Regions from separate parts of the Labrenzia sp. CP4 genome, predicted to be linked through region 1. Evidence: riboswitches for the same ligand, from Rfam matches in the RefSeq annotation. Region 1 holds a riboswitch; the other holds the start of a gene.
What was found. Region 1 has a riboswitch for S-adenosylmethionine ahead of ACP90_RS23255 (hypothetical protein). Riboswitches for the same ligand answer to the same signal wherever they lie in the genome.

Region 1 (6,684 bases):
CGAAATCCGACCGAAGCGCTTGCCTCGCTGCGCGACTGGGTGAACGGATCGATGGCGCAGCGTCTGAGCGGCCAGGCGGTGCTGCGCTATGCCGGACAGGACATCGGCATGACCCTGGTTGGTGTGGAACCCAAGCGCGAACTGACCGTCTCCAAGATCGGCGAGGATATGCGCCAGGGCTCCTTCGAGGACCTGGACACGACGTCAAATGGCCTCGTTGTCGGCGACAAGGCCGCGGAACGGCTGGGGGCGGACCTGGGCGATACCGTGACCCTGACATCCGCAAACGGTGTCGCCAAGCGCTTCAAGATCGTCGGCCTGTTCCACAGCGGCATCACCACCAGCGACGAAGGGCTTGCCTATGCGCCGTTGAAAGCCGTGCAGATCCTTCTGGAAAAACCGGACGTCATCAATTCGATCGCAATCCACCTCAATTCCATCGCCGAAGCCAACGCGGTTGCCGCACGGGCCGAGCGGCAGCTCGGCTACAAGGCGGTTTCCTGGGAAGAGGCCAACGAGGGGCTGATGGAGGCCTTCTTCGTACGCAACGTGATCATGTACACGGTTGTCGGGGCCATTCTGGTGGTAGCCGGCTTCGGCATCTTCAACATCGTCTCGACGATCGTGCACGAAAAGGCGCGTGATATCGCGATCCTGAAGTCACTGGGATTTCCGGAAGTCGATATTCAGCAGATCTTCGTGCTCGAGGGACTTGTGATCGGTATCCTGGGAGCTATTGCAGGTTCGGCGCTCGGCTTCGGACTGTCGAGCTATCTCGCGTCGGTCAAATTCGAATTTACCCAGGACGTGGAGATGACCCACCTGCCGATCTATTTTTCCGCCCTGCACTACATCATAGCCTGCCTGTTGGCGCTGTTTTCATCCGGGATCGCCGGCTACATTCCCGCCAGGAAAGCCGCCCGGCTCAATCCTGTCGACATAATCCGAGGGGCGACATGACCCCTTCCCCGGAAAAACAGACGGCTCCCGGCGACGTTCTGCTGGAAGCGAGCAACCTCACCCGCATCCTGCCGGCCATCGTGCCGGTGACACTGGTACAGGATGTCAGCTTTCAGGTTGGCGAGGCGGAGTTCGTTGCCATTACCGGTCCGTCCGGTTCCGGGAAATCGTCGCTTCTGTATCTGCTTGGCCTCCTCGACAGGCCGACGTCAGGCGAGGTCCGGATAGACGGCCTTCCCACTCATGCGCTGACATCTGCCGAAATGGCGCATCTTCGCTTGGAAAAACTCGGCTTCGTCTTTCAGTTTCACTTCCTGCTACCGGAATTTACCGCACTGGAAAACGTGATGATACCGATGCAGCGGCTCGGCAAACGCAGCCCCAAGGCCCAACTCGACCATGCGACGGAGCTTCTGGCGGCGCTGGGTCTGGAAGAGTTTCTTCACCGCCGCCCGGAGCAATTGTCCGGCGGGCAGCGACAGCGCGTCGCTGTCGCCCGGGCACTTGCCAATTCACCGCAGCTGATCCTTGCTGATGAGCCGACCGGCAGTCTCGACAGTGTATCGACGGAACAGGTGTTCGAAAGTCTTCAGGCCATTGTGAAGACCGAAAGGACCACCGTCGTCGCCGTTACCCATGATATCGATCTCGCCGACAGGATGGACCGGCGTATTCATCTGGTCGACGGCCGCATCGATTACGACCGGCACCACCAAAGGGAAGAAGCACCCGGCTTGGGCGCATAATTTTCGGCCTGAGTAGCCGGCACCGGTTTCAGGCGACTTGAGGCTCATGCACCGGCTGGACTATCGCCAGCAGCATCAAAAGCGCAACAGGTATCGCAAGCGCCCAGAACCCCATGACGGTCATCAGGAAACTCGCCAGGAGGCCTCCGGCCGCGAAGGCCATCAGGACGAAGGCCTGGTGACGGATCCGGGAGCGGCTGTCGGGCCGCGTTTCGGGATGCGTGAAATAGTCGGCGATGCCGAGCACAAGCTTCAGCGTATTGCCGGTCATGATGGTCGTGGGAACATGCCTGTTGAGCAGGGTCAGCATGATGACGTTCTGCAACGACATGGCCACGGTCGAAAACCCGACAGCCGTCAGAGTGACGGCAGACAACGGTCCTCCGGCTGACGGATCTCCAAGACCGGCGACGAACATGAAGCCCGCCACCAGCAAAGCTTCGAGCGCAAACAGATGCCGGACGGCAATCCTGTTTTTGCGCACCAGCGCAGTGACCGAAACGAACCAGAAGAGAGTCGAACCGAAGAAAACCGCGAGCACGAAAACCTTCAGGGCCGCGTTTTGCCCCTGGTGAAACACCTCCGTGCACAAGACGACAAGCGTTCCGGTAATGAATGCCGTGAAGGTGTGAAACAGGCCGAGAATGCAGACCACATCGATGAAGCAGGCACAAAAGGCGAGCAGGATCGGCACCAACGGCCGACTGTGATGCAACATGGATCGGTCCAATTGTGGTGCTCCCGAGCTAGTCCTTTCAGGAAGATGTGCCATGCACTGGCGGACTTGCCAAGCCGGATTGGACATGGCATAAGCGCGCCATCATCAAGAGAAGGGCTGGCGCCCTCGCCAACCTGCCGTTCCGGGCAAGGTGGTTTCCGCAACAGGGATGCGGCTGGTCAGACCCTCAACCGAGGCTTTCCGGCAACTAAGCGGTTAATTTGCATGCGCCAGTCCTCCTCGGGCAACCGATGGAGGATTTTTTGTCTCAGGACCCTTTTGCCGGACGTGCGGCAGATCTGATCGAGAACCATGTGGCGGCGAGCTCCAAGCTTGCCGGAACGGATATCTGGTGCCAGGCCGCTGAAGACTGCGTGCTGGCGCGGATCAAATCCCTGCGCATCCTGGGTGGTCTACCACGGCACAAGGCGCCGCTCAGCCAGACCGCCCGCACCGAGCGTTTGAAAACGCTGCTTCAACTGTGGGCGAACGGCTGCACCTGCGCTGTCGATGAAGACCTCTTTGCCGATATTCTCAACCGGCACGGACCCGTCAGACACTGACGGGGGTGCCCCCCGTGTGGTGCCAACGTCTGCACTCTGCCTATTTCTTTGATACAGGCGTGCTGCAACAACTCGCCCCAACCTGAGGAAGGCCGAAGGCCTGTCTCGAAGGCCCGTATCGAGTGATGGGCCGCTTTCTCATCAATATGCCGCCCATCCTTCGAGACAGCGCTGACGCGCTTCCTCAGGATGAGTTTAGGGAAATCAAGCCGGATGAGATCGCGGCGCTCAGTCCCTCTTGGGGACCGGGCGCGGCTTGCCGCCGTCATCGACGGCCACCATGGTGAAGACCGCTTCGGTCACCTTTTCACGGTGGCCGTAGCGATGGCGCAGGGCCCAGGATTCAAGCTTGATTTCCATCGACGAGTTGCCGACACGAAGGACTTCGGCATAAACGCACAGCACGTCGCCCACATGGACAGGCCGGATGAATTTCATCTTGTCGACCGCGATGGTCACGACACGTCCCTCGGCCCGCTGACCGGCTGCGATACCGCCTGCCAGGTCCATCTGCGACAACACCCAGCCCCCGAAAATATCTCCCGAGGCATTGGTGTCGGCAGGCATTGCCATGGTGCGCAATGTCAGATCGCCTGTCGGCTTTTCGTCGTACACGCCTGAGCCCCTCCGCTGATTCTCGCAAGAAGACTAGGTCATCACCTGCAAGAATAGAAGTGGTTGATCGGAGGGCCTCAGAAGGAACTGCGGATCAAGTCCACCGTCAAAGGACAAACATCAGGATTGCCATGATCCACAACGGCATGGGGGCAGCGACCCAGATCAGCAGGATCGGCAGGCCGCGATGCAGAAGGTTGGAGGTATTCATTTCGGTTGCTTTCTAGCTGAAGGCCTGGATTTCAAGGACTGTCATCGCCGAAAGGGCGACGATGCCGGTGATGAAGGCCAGTTTCGCGCTGCCGATGAGTGTGCGGCCAGCGACATCCAGTTTCGGCAGCGGCATGCCGCGCGAATCCAGATACATGGACAGAAGCATCAGCGAAAAGACGGTGAACCAGACGAACACCAGCACTTCCGCTATCAGGACAATCGTTACCAGCATGATCCGCTCCATTCAGAGGGTTGCGATGTCAGTTCGGCAGGCGGATTGGCTCCGGGGGTTCCGAAAGTGGCCAGCCACAGGCTCTGCGCGATGCGTTCGGCAATGGCCACAATCTCGTCTGCAAGGTCCGGTACGAACAATTCACGGATGACGGGCCGGAAGACACTGAGCCATTCGCCAAAATCCGTGCTTACCAGCTCCTTCTGTTTCAAGTGAGCCGGCACGGGCTTGCCCTTGTAGGCGCCGTTCTTCATCAGGACGGATTGCCAGAAGGCTTCCATCTTCGGCAGGTGCTCTTCCCACCGGCCAGCCAGACGGCCCTCGAAGATACCTCCGAGACGTGGATGCTGGCGAATGCAGCCATAGAAGGTATGCACCATCACATGGATCGCCTGTTCATCGACCTTCTCGTAACGGCGGAGCCGGTCGCCCTGGTCCGGCGTTTCGCGTCTCTTCAGCTTGTATCTGTTGGTACTGGAGTTAGGGGCTTCCATAGCCGCCTCCATAACATTCATTTAAGATGCATCTTTTAAATGGCACAGCAACCCGCTAAAATCAACATATAAGATGAATGTTTAAAGAGACCCAGCCATGCGCCTCAGTCAGGCCAGCGATTTTGCCTTGAGAATTCTGATGGCGACCGGCCAATCCGACGACCCGCAGACCGTCGACAAGCTTTCGCGGCAGCTTGGCCTTGCCAAATCACATGTCATGAAAATCGTCGCTCATCTCGCCAAGGGTGGCTATCTGGAGACGACGCGCGGGCGTGGCGGCGGGATACGGCTGGCGAAAACACCGAACATGATCCGACTGGGGGATGTCGTACGGCTGATCGAGCCGGACCTTGGCGTCGTCGCCTGCCTGAAGCCCGAGCCCACAGTCTGCGCCTTCCTGCCCCGGTGTGCCCTGAAAGGCGCAATGGCGCGCGCCTCGGAAGCCTTTCTGGAAAGCCTCAATACCGAAACGCTGGCATCCATTCTGGCCGGAACACAGATGGCATTGCCGGTCGAAACCAGCGCCTGAGGCACCCCGGCTGCAACAACGCAGACCGGGACCATCCGTTTCGAGCCTGGTTTTCCTAGAGCGTCGAAGCCTTTTCCAGGAAGTCCATCTGCTCCAGGCAGTAGTAGCCGGAAATCCGGCTGATGGTGCCTGCCCTCTTCCAGTCGTTGAGGACACGGCTGACGTTCTCGCGCGCGGCACCTGCCATGTTGGCGATATCCGCCTGGCTGAGCTTGTAGTGGATCAGCAACCGGCCATCGTCGAGCGGCTTGCCGAAGGTTTCCGCCAACTGCAGCAGGGTCTGGGCGACCCTTCCCGGCAAGGGCAGGAACGAGCGCGCCGCCAGCACATCATTGGCATGGCGCAGCCGCTTGCCGACGATCGACAGCATATGCCGGTAGACGGCCGGGTTCTCGTCGGCAAACCGCTGGAAGGCGGCCTTGTCGATGAAGGCAAGCTGGGCTTCCTTCAGGGAGATGACCGTTGCCGACCGCGGACGGCCATCAAGCAGGGCCAGTTCGCCGACAAGATCGCCAGGGCCAAGCACTGCAAGCAGCTGCTCGTCGCCTTCAACGGACAAAAGCGATACCTTGAGCGAGCCCTCCAGAACCGCGTAACAGCCGTTTCCGGGATCGCCATTTTCGAAGAGAATGGTGCCAGCCGATATTTTCATCGGCCTTGCAAGGCGCGACAGGCCGACAGCCAGTTCCGGGTCAAGCCCTTCAAGCGAAAAGCTATTTTTTAAAAAATCCTTGATTTCAGCCACACCTTACCCCTGCCAAAAGCGCTGCTGCCCGCGAAATTACAAGATCAAACGCCATCTTGTGATGCCCATCACGTGCATTCCAGCAAAATAACCCTATATCTAAGGACATGGAAGCGGGGCCGCCCCTCCCCTCTTCCGGACCTCCACGAAAAACGGCCCTGTACCCCGCAGGGCCGTTTTTTCGTTTCACCACTTCGTTAGACTCACCAGCCGATCCGAATTCGCAAGTCGGAAGCAAACCTCACAAAAGCCTGACTGCCAGCACCTTAAGCGAAAGTTCGGCGTCAGTTCAGAAAAACGTCCTTCTTCTCCAGCGTCTGAAAGAACCTCTGGCTGGAAAGAACCTCAAACTGGCATTCGCGTATTGCAATCTTCCGGCGCGGCTCGTCGCGCCGCAGGCGATCGTCAGAACGGCCGGGAATAGCAGCCACGAAACTGAGATCGCTCATGCCGTCAAAATGGTTATGCAAAAGAGCGTGCAGCGCTTCCTGATCCTCGGTCTCCGGCAAGGGATCCGCCTTGGGAAGCAGCTTCAGGCCGTGCGCCTTGGCAAGCCGTGCCAGACGGACAGCCTTGAGACCTGATTGCACCGGCGAAATCAGCAGTGGCGGTTCGGGATAATCGGCATGCTCGATCGCCTTAAGAACGATCCGCGCAAGGGACGTGCGCTCCAACAGACCTTCACGCACCGCCACGAAATCCGGCTGACGTTTCATCAACACACTGTAGCGGGCAAGCTGAGCCTGGGCTTCCTCCTGCAGAATCTGGTCCGGCAGAAGCCGCAGCAAGGCACGGCGCTGCAGTTGTTCGCGCGTGAACATCCGGTCGCCATAGATTTCCTGCATGCGGGCGCTGACCGGCGAAACACG
Region 2 (6,684 bases), 330 kb from region 1:
GCGACTGCAAAAGAACAGCCCGAATTGAAGACGTCTCCAGCCGGATTTCTCGGCTTTTCCCAGGCGGGGTGGGTTTTGCCCATTCTGGCGGAAGAGCCAGCGCAAGGCGATTTCTTCGTGATTGTCGGCGGAGCCGTCAACTGGTTGCGGCAGGCTGGTTATTATACCCGGCGCAGGCTGGACCTTGCAGGTGCAGACAGCAAGGCGATCGACAAGACACTCGCGCAGGACGCAAAAGACGGACAAAAGTTTCTAGACCGGGATTTTTCGTATCAGGACTATCTCGACAGCGGCATGGACAGGGTTCCGATGCCGGAAGATCGCTTCACCTTCGCGCGCCGGAATGCGGCCTCCGACTCCACCGCCTCCCTTGCCCGTATCTCCTCGCCCGTTCTGACACTGCACGGAGCAGAGGACCTCAATGTCGATCCTCATTTCAATTCCGGCATCTATCGAAAGATGCTGACGGACAACAATCCCGCCAACCGCTTCGTGATCGTCCCGGAAGCAACCCATGCGCTGTTGCGGGCGGAAGCCTTCAACTACCAGCTCGAGGGGCAAATGCCTTCCTGGTCGAAGGCCTTGTTCATGGTCCTGGGGCGCCGTGCCTACGCACCGGGCGCACTGGACACCATAACAATCTGGATCAAGGAACAGGCCTCAACAGCAAACAGCCTTTCAACTTCACCAGATCGATCAAATTGAACCCTTTTTGTTTTCGGTCCTTCAATCCGCCGCGCCTTATCACCGGTGCGGGGACAGCACGCTTGTGGGCTGCCGGGACCCTTGGGTCCTTCAGTGCGGAGACGGGGACATGAGCAATCAGGCAATCGGAGAGCGGACAAGTGTGCGCTATCCACTGAGGCGGCGCCGCCAGAGGCTGCGCGTACAGCGCCCCATGCCTTATGCTGTCCGGTACGTGCAGGTTCGCACCGCTCCAAAGCAGGCGAACTGGGGCACGCGAATGATGATTGCCTTTGCAGGCTTCGTCTGCGGACTTGCAGCCGACGCGCTGGTGATGTTTGCCGAAGACCATTTCCATCTGGCAAAGAACCGGGATCCGGATCTTTTCGCATGGGTGCTCGGCACCGGCTTTGCCGGCCATATCCTCTATCTGATCTTCGGAATACTAGCGGTCACGTTGCTGACGGCCTTCAACCGCCGCAAGTGGATCTTGTGGCTGCTGATCGGCTTTGTCGGCGGACTACTGAGTATCTGATCGGCTGATAGCCTCAATTCAGGCTGTGGATCGCATCCGGCAGATCGAGTGAAAACGCCGGAATGACGACGTCGAACATGGAGCCGTCCGGACGTTCCATCGAGTAGGACCCGGCCATGATGCCGCTGTCGGTCGAAAGCGGGCAGTGCGACGAATACTCATAGGTCTCGCCGGGCTCTATCACCGGCTGTTCGCCGACCACGCCCTCGCCGCTGACTTCTTCCTGGCGCCCTCTGGCGTCGGTTATCTGCCAGTAACGCGTCTTCAGCTGCACCGGTTCGCTGCCACCATTGTGGATCTCGACCATATACGCCCAGATATACTCGCTCTCTTCCGGACGCGATTCATCGTCCAGATAAAACGGCTCGACGGAGACTTCGATCCCTTGGGTGATGGCGGTGTAACTGCCAGACACGGCTTTTCCTTAATTTCAGAACTGCGAACCTTGAAATAGACCGGTCCGAAGCGACTTCCACGGGTGGTGCCCGCTCGTTCAGGAGGGGCTTATAGGGCGAATGACGCAAGCGTGAAAGAGGGTTGTGACATATGAGGCCGGAATTGCTTGAGATTTGAGGCCGGATTTTGCAAGAACACCATCTGTCAGACCCAAAACAGTGATCTCTTCATGTTCGATGCCCACCTGCGCCCGCTGATCGATCCGCCGTTGAACCGGCTGGGCCTGATCCTTGCCGGCACGGGGCTTACTGCCAACAGCGTGACGCTGGCGGGCTTTGCTGCCGGCATGGGGGCAGCCATCGCTATCGCAACGGGTCATACCCTGATCGGCTTGTTCCTGATCGCGGTCAACCGATTTGCAGACGGTCTCGATGGCGCGTTGGCCCGGGCAACGGCCAAGACCGATCTTGGCGGCTACCTCGACATCACACTGGATTTCTTCTTCTACAGCGCAATCCCTCTGGCCTTTGCCATACAGGACCCGGCCAGCAACGCTTTGCCGGCGGTGGCACTTCTTGCCAGCTTCTACGCGAACGGCTCGGCCTTTCTGGCCTTTGCCATCATGGCGGAGAAGAACAAACTGACCACCGACGCTCAGGGCTCCAAATCGCTCTATTACATAGGCGGGCTGGCCGAAGGTACCGAGACCATCGCGCTATTCCTGCTGATGGCCCTGGTCCCCGCCTGGTTTCCTGCGCTTGCCTATGGTTTTGCCGCGATATGCGTCGTGTCCGCCGGCGCCCGGGTGCTCATTGGCGTGAAGGCGCTGCGGCAGACAGGCCGTTAGATCGCCTGGAGCGCCTTCTCGATATCTTCCAGCAGATCCTGCGGATCCTCCAGACCGATTGAAAGCCGCAGGATACCATCGGTGATACCGAGTTCCGCGCGCGCTTCCTCGCCAATCGACTGGTGCGTGGTCGTCGCCGGATGGGTGATCAGGCTCTTGGCGTCGCCCAGGTTGTTGGAAATCTTGACGATTTCCAGCGCGTTTGTGAAACGGAACGCGGTTTCCTTGCCGCCCTCGATTTCCATCGCCAGCATGGTGGATCCGCCGCTCATCTGGCGTTTGGCAACATCGGCCTGCGGGTGGTCGTCCCGGCCCGGATAGATCAGCCGCGCGACCTTGGACTGGCTTGCCAGATAGTCGGCAATCCTGCCCGCCGTTTCCGTCTGGCGCGCAACGCGCAGCGGCAGCGTTTCCAGGCCCTTCAACAGGACCCAGGCACTGAACGGGCTCATGTGCGGACCGGTATGCTTGATGAAAGGCATGACCTCGTCGTTGATCCATTCCTCGTCCGACAGGATCACACCGCCGAGGCACCGGCCCTGGCCATCGATGTGCTTGGTGGCCGAATAGACGACCACATCGGCACCGAGCTGAAACGGCGACTGATACAGCGGGGTCGCAAACACGTTGTCGACGATCAGACGAGCACCGGCTTCCTTGGCGATCTGTGCCACGGCCTCGATGTCGATGACTTCCAGCGTCGGGTTGGTCGGGCTTTCCAGGAACAGGGCCTTGGTGTTCGGCCGGACAGCCGCCTTCCACTGCTCGATGTCCGTTCCGTCTACCAGCGTGCTTTCAACGCCGAAGCGCGGCAACAATGTTTCGCAAATATAGCGGCAGGAGCCGAACAGGGCCTTGGCGGCAATCACGTGATCGCCTGCCCTTACCGCTGCCATCAGCGCCAGATTGACAGCCGCCATGCCGCTGGCGGTTGCCCGTGCGGCCTCAGCCCCTTCAAGCGCCTTGATGCGGTCCTCGAACATGGTGACGGTCGGGTTGGCATAGCGCGAATAGACATAACCCGGGTCCTCGCCATTGAACCTGGCCTCGGCAGCTTCGGCACCGCTGTAGGTGAAGCCCTGGGTCAGGTAGATGGTCTCCGAGGTCTCACCAAACGGTGACCGCATGGTGCCGCCATGAACCAGAGTGGTTGCAGGGCGCCAGTTCTTGTTTCCGGTCTTGGTGGTCTCAGTCATGTCTTTCATTCGCTCCAAACGCAAAAAACCCCAGCCTCAAGACCGGGGTTCTCACCTCCGGCCTTTTTAGCAACTTGTTTAACGTGGCTGCAAGCCGGCCGGCCCAAATCACCACGAAGTGAGCCTGTCCTACGGGAAAAGCAGGCACAGGTCAATTGTCTTGCGCACGATCCTCTCAAAAGCCCCGTTCTGCCAGAATGCCTGTTGGCGCGGGCGGCCCGATCCTTTAATGACCATAGACCAGCATAATGCGGAACATCTTCATGAACGTCACAGCGGGTCAGGTCTTGAACGGAAGCGCACTTCTCACAGCAAACGGCATTCTGCCGGAACGGGTAATCCAGGCCATGTTCGCCGCCGGAGAGATTTCAGCGGACGCGCCGCCTGTCACCGGTCAGATACAGCCTGCCAGCCTCGACCTGCGTCTGGGCAAGGAAGCCTACCGGGTGCGTGCCAGCTTCCTGCCGGGCCCCGACATCCAGGTAGCGGCTCGGCTTGAGCAGATGAAACTGCACACGGTCGACCTGAGCGAAGGTGCCGTCCTTGAAACAGGCTGCGTCTATATCGTGCCGCTGCAGGAAAGCCTCGCCCTGGCTCCCGATATTTCGGCAACTGCCAACCCGAAAAGCTCGACCGGCCGCCTGGATGTCTTCACCCGCGTCATCACAGACAACGGCCTTGCCTTCGACACCATTCCGGCCGGCTACACCGGTCCGCTTTATGCCGAAATCTCGCCGCTGACCTTTCCGATCCTCGTGCGGTCCGGGTCCCGCCTCAGCCAGATCCGTTTCCGGCGCGGTCAATCGCTCATTCCCGATGCGGAGCTGGAAGAGGTGCATAAGGCCCACACATTGATGAGCGGTGGCAACGAACGCATCGGCAACGGTGTGCAGCTCTCCATCGATCTGGAAGGGACCGGACCCGACAGCCTGATCGGATATCGCGCCAAGCAACACTCCGGACTGATCGATGTGGATGTCGTCGGCGCGCAGGACGTTCTGGATTTCTGGGAACCTATCTATCGCCGCCAGCGGGCGGAACTTATCCTCGACCCGGATGCATTCTATATTCTGGTCAGCCAGGAAGCTGTGCATGTGCCGCCGGACTATGCGGCCGAAATGGTGCCGTTCGATCCGCTCGTCGGCGAATTCCGCGTCCATTATGCAGGCTTCTTCGATCCCGGTTTTGGCCACGCCAGTGCCGGTGGTGTCGGCTCGCGCGCGGTTCTTGAAGTCCGCTCGCATGATGTCCCGTTCATCGTGGAACACGGCCAGACCATCGGGCGTCTGGTCTATGAACACATGGCGGAGCGCCCGGCGACACTCTACGGTGAAGGCATCGGCTCCAACTATCAGGGCCAGGCACTCAAGCTGTCCAAGCACTTCAAGGCACCCGCCTGACCGCCGATGGCCCTGAAAACCGTCACCCGTGAGTTTGAAGGATTTCTGGAAGACCGGAAGTCCCGCTTTCTGGCGCATCTGGTGCCGGTGGACATGTTCGACCAGCGGATGGAAGAGCTGCGCAAGGAGCACAAGAAGGCCAATCACATCGTCACGGCGCACCGGAGACTTCTGGAGGACGACCGGATTGAGGAGAGTGGCAAGGACGACGGTGAACCGGCAGGCACCTCCGGCATGCCAACATTGCGCGTGCTGCAAGGGGCAGACCTGATCAACTGCGCTGTTCTGATCGTGCGTTATTTCGGCGGAACGAAACTCGGCGGTGGGGGCCTGGCCCGAGCCTATTCAGGCGCAGCGCAGGATGCGATCAACAACGCCGACCTGGTACTGTTTCAAAAGATACTGTCGAAAACAGTTCGCGCAGATTTTGCGTCCGGATCGGAACTGGAACGGCGGATCGAGACCCTCGGCCTGACGGTGATGGCGCGCGACTACACCGAAGACGGAGTGACGCTGACCGTCGAAGGGCCGGAAGAGGTTCTGGCTGAACTTTAGGGAGCGTCGACGTCCCGTCACTCCTTCCAAGTCACTAGGGCCGGCCCCTCCCCCAGTCGTCATTGCCGGGCTTGATCCGGCAATCCATACGGGGATCTTGGTCACAAAGAGACAATTGGTTCAGGAGACGGAGTGTCCTGGTTCCCACGGTTCAGCCAAGGGACGACGCCTCGGATAGTCTATAGCTCTCGGTTCATCGGCTGATGCCTCTGCTTCAGTCCACCGCGCCGCCTTACGTCCGCGTCTTGCCGGCTTCCGCCTTCAGCTCTTTCAGTTCTGCTCGAAGCGCCCTGACCTCTTCCAGGATCAGCCCTGTGTCGTCATGGATGGCCTGACGGTTGGCGTCGGCTTCAGCCTCGTGTTCCTCCTGCATGGCGGAGACGATGATACCGATAAAGAGGTTCAGCACCGTGAAGGCCGTGCACAGGATGAAGGGGACAAAGAACAGCCAGGAATAGGGATAGACATCCATGACCGGACGCACGATGCCCATGGACCAGCTTTCCAAGGTCATGACCTGGAACAGCGTGTAGAGCGATGCGCCGAGATTGCCGAACCATTCCGGAAAGGCTTCGCCATAGAGCTTGGTCGCCATGACGGCGAAGACATAAAAGACCAGCGCCATCAGAACGACGATGGAGCCCATGCCCGGCAGGGCGGCCACCAGCCCACCGATAACACGGCGCAGGGACGGCACGACGGAAATGAGGCGCAGAGCCCTCAAAATTCGCAGCGACCGCAGAACGGACAGGTTGCCTGTTGCCGGCATCAGCGAGATTGCAACGATGCTGAAGTCGAAGAGGCTCCAGGGATCCTTGAAGAACTTCAGGCCATGCGCATAGAGCCGCAGAGCAAGTTCAACGACGAAAATGCCCAGGATCACCTGATCGACCAGCCTGAGGAAACTGCCTACCTCTGCCATGACAGCAGGACTGGTCTCCAGACCGAGCGTCACCGCATTCAAAACGATAACGCCGATGATGCAGACTTCCCAGTTGCGGGAGGTGACCAGCGCCCTGACCTGATTTCGCATATATATGACCCGGTTTGATGTCTTTTCGTGCGTACCGC

Region 2: linked by a shared signal. The riboswitch ahead of ACP90_RS21735 (O-succinylhomoserine sulfhydrylase) and the one ahead of ACP90_RS23255 (hypothetical protein) in region 1 are both predicted to bind S-adenosylmethionine.

Annotation. Positions count from the first base shown of each region.
Region 1 covers NZ_CP011927.1:5,074,635-5,081,318, forward strand. The annotation lists gene ACP90_RS23240 (ABC transporter permease) at 1-960, shown strand, start outside; gene ACP90_RS23245 (ABC transporter ATP-binding protein) at 957-1,706, shown strand; gene ACP90_RS23250 (YoaK family protein) at 1,735-2,424, opposite strand; SAM-I-IV-variant riboswitch at 2,522-2,646, shown strand; gene ACP90_RS23255 (hypothetical protein) at 2,688-2,987, shown strand; gene ACP90_RS23260 (acyl-CoA thioesterase) at 3,216-3,560, opposite strand; gene ACP90_RS23265 (hypothetical protein) at 3,826-4,047, opposite strand; gene ACP90_RS23270 (group III truncated hemoglobin) at 4,038-4,541, opposite strand; gene ACP90_RS23275 (Rrf2 family transcriptional regulator) at 4,639-5,070, shown strand; gene ACP90_RS23280 (Crp/Fnr family transcriptional regulator) at 5,126-5,815, opposite strand; gene ACP90_RS23285 (ChbG/HpnK family deacetylase) at 6,100-6,684, opposite strand, start outside.
Region 2 covers NZ_CP011927.1:4,742,528-4,749,211, forward strand. The annotation lists gene ACP90_RS21715 (alpha/beta fold hydrolase) at 1-705, shown strand, start outside; gene ACP90_RS21720 (hypothetical protein) at 815-1,219, shown strand; gene apaG (Co2+/Mg2+ efflux protein ApaG) at 1,233-1,634, opposite strand; gene ACP90_RS21730 (CDP-alcohol phosphatidyltransferase family protein) at 1,845-2,462, shown strand; gene ACP90_RS21735 (O-succinylhomoserine sulfhydrylase) at 2,459-3,658, opposite strand; SAM riboswitch at 3,704-3,783, opposite strand; gene ACP90_RS21740 (2'-deoxycytidine 5'-triphosphate deaminase) at 3,922-5,058, shown strand; gene ACP90_RS21745 (YigZ family protein) at 5,065-5,613, shown strand; gene ACP90_RS21750 (ion transporter) at 5,846-6,646, opposite strand.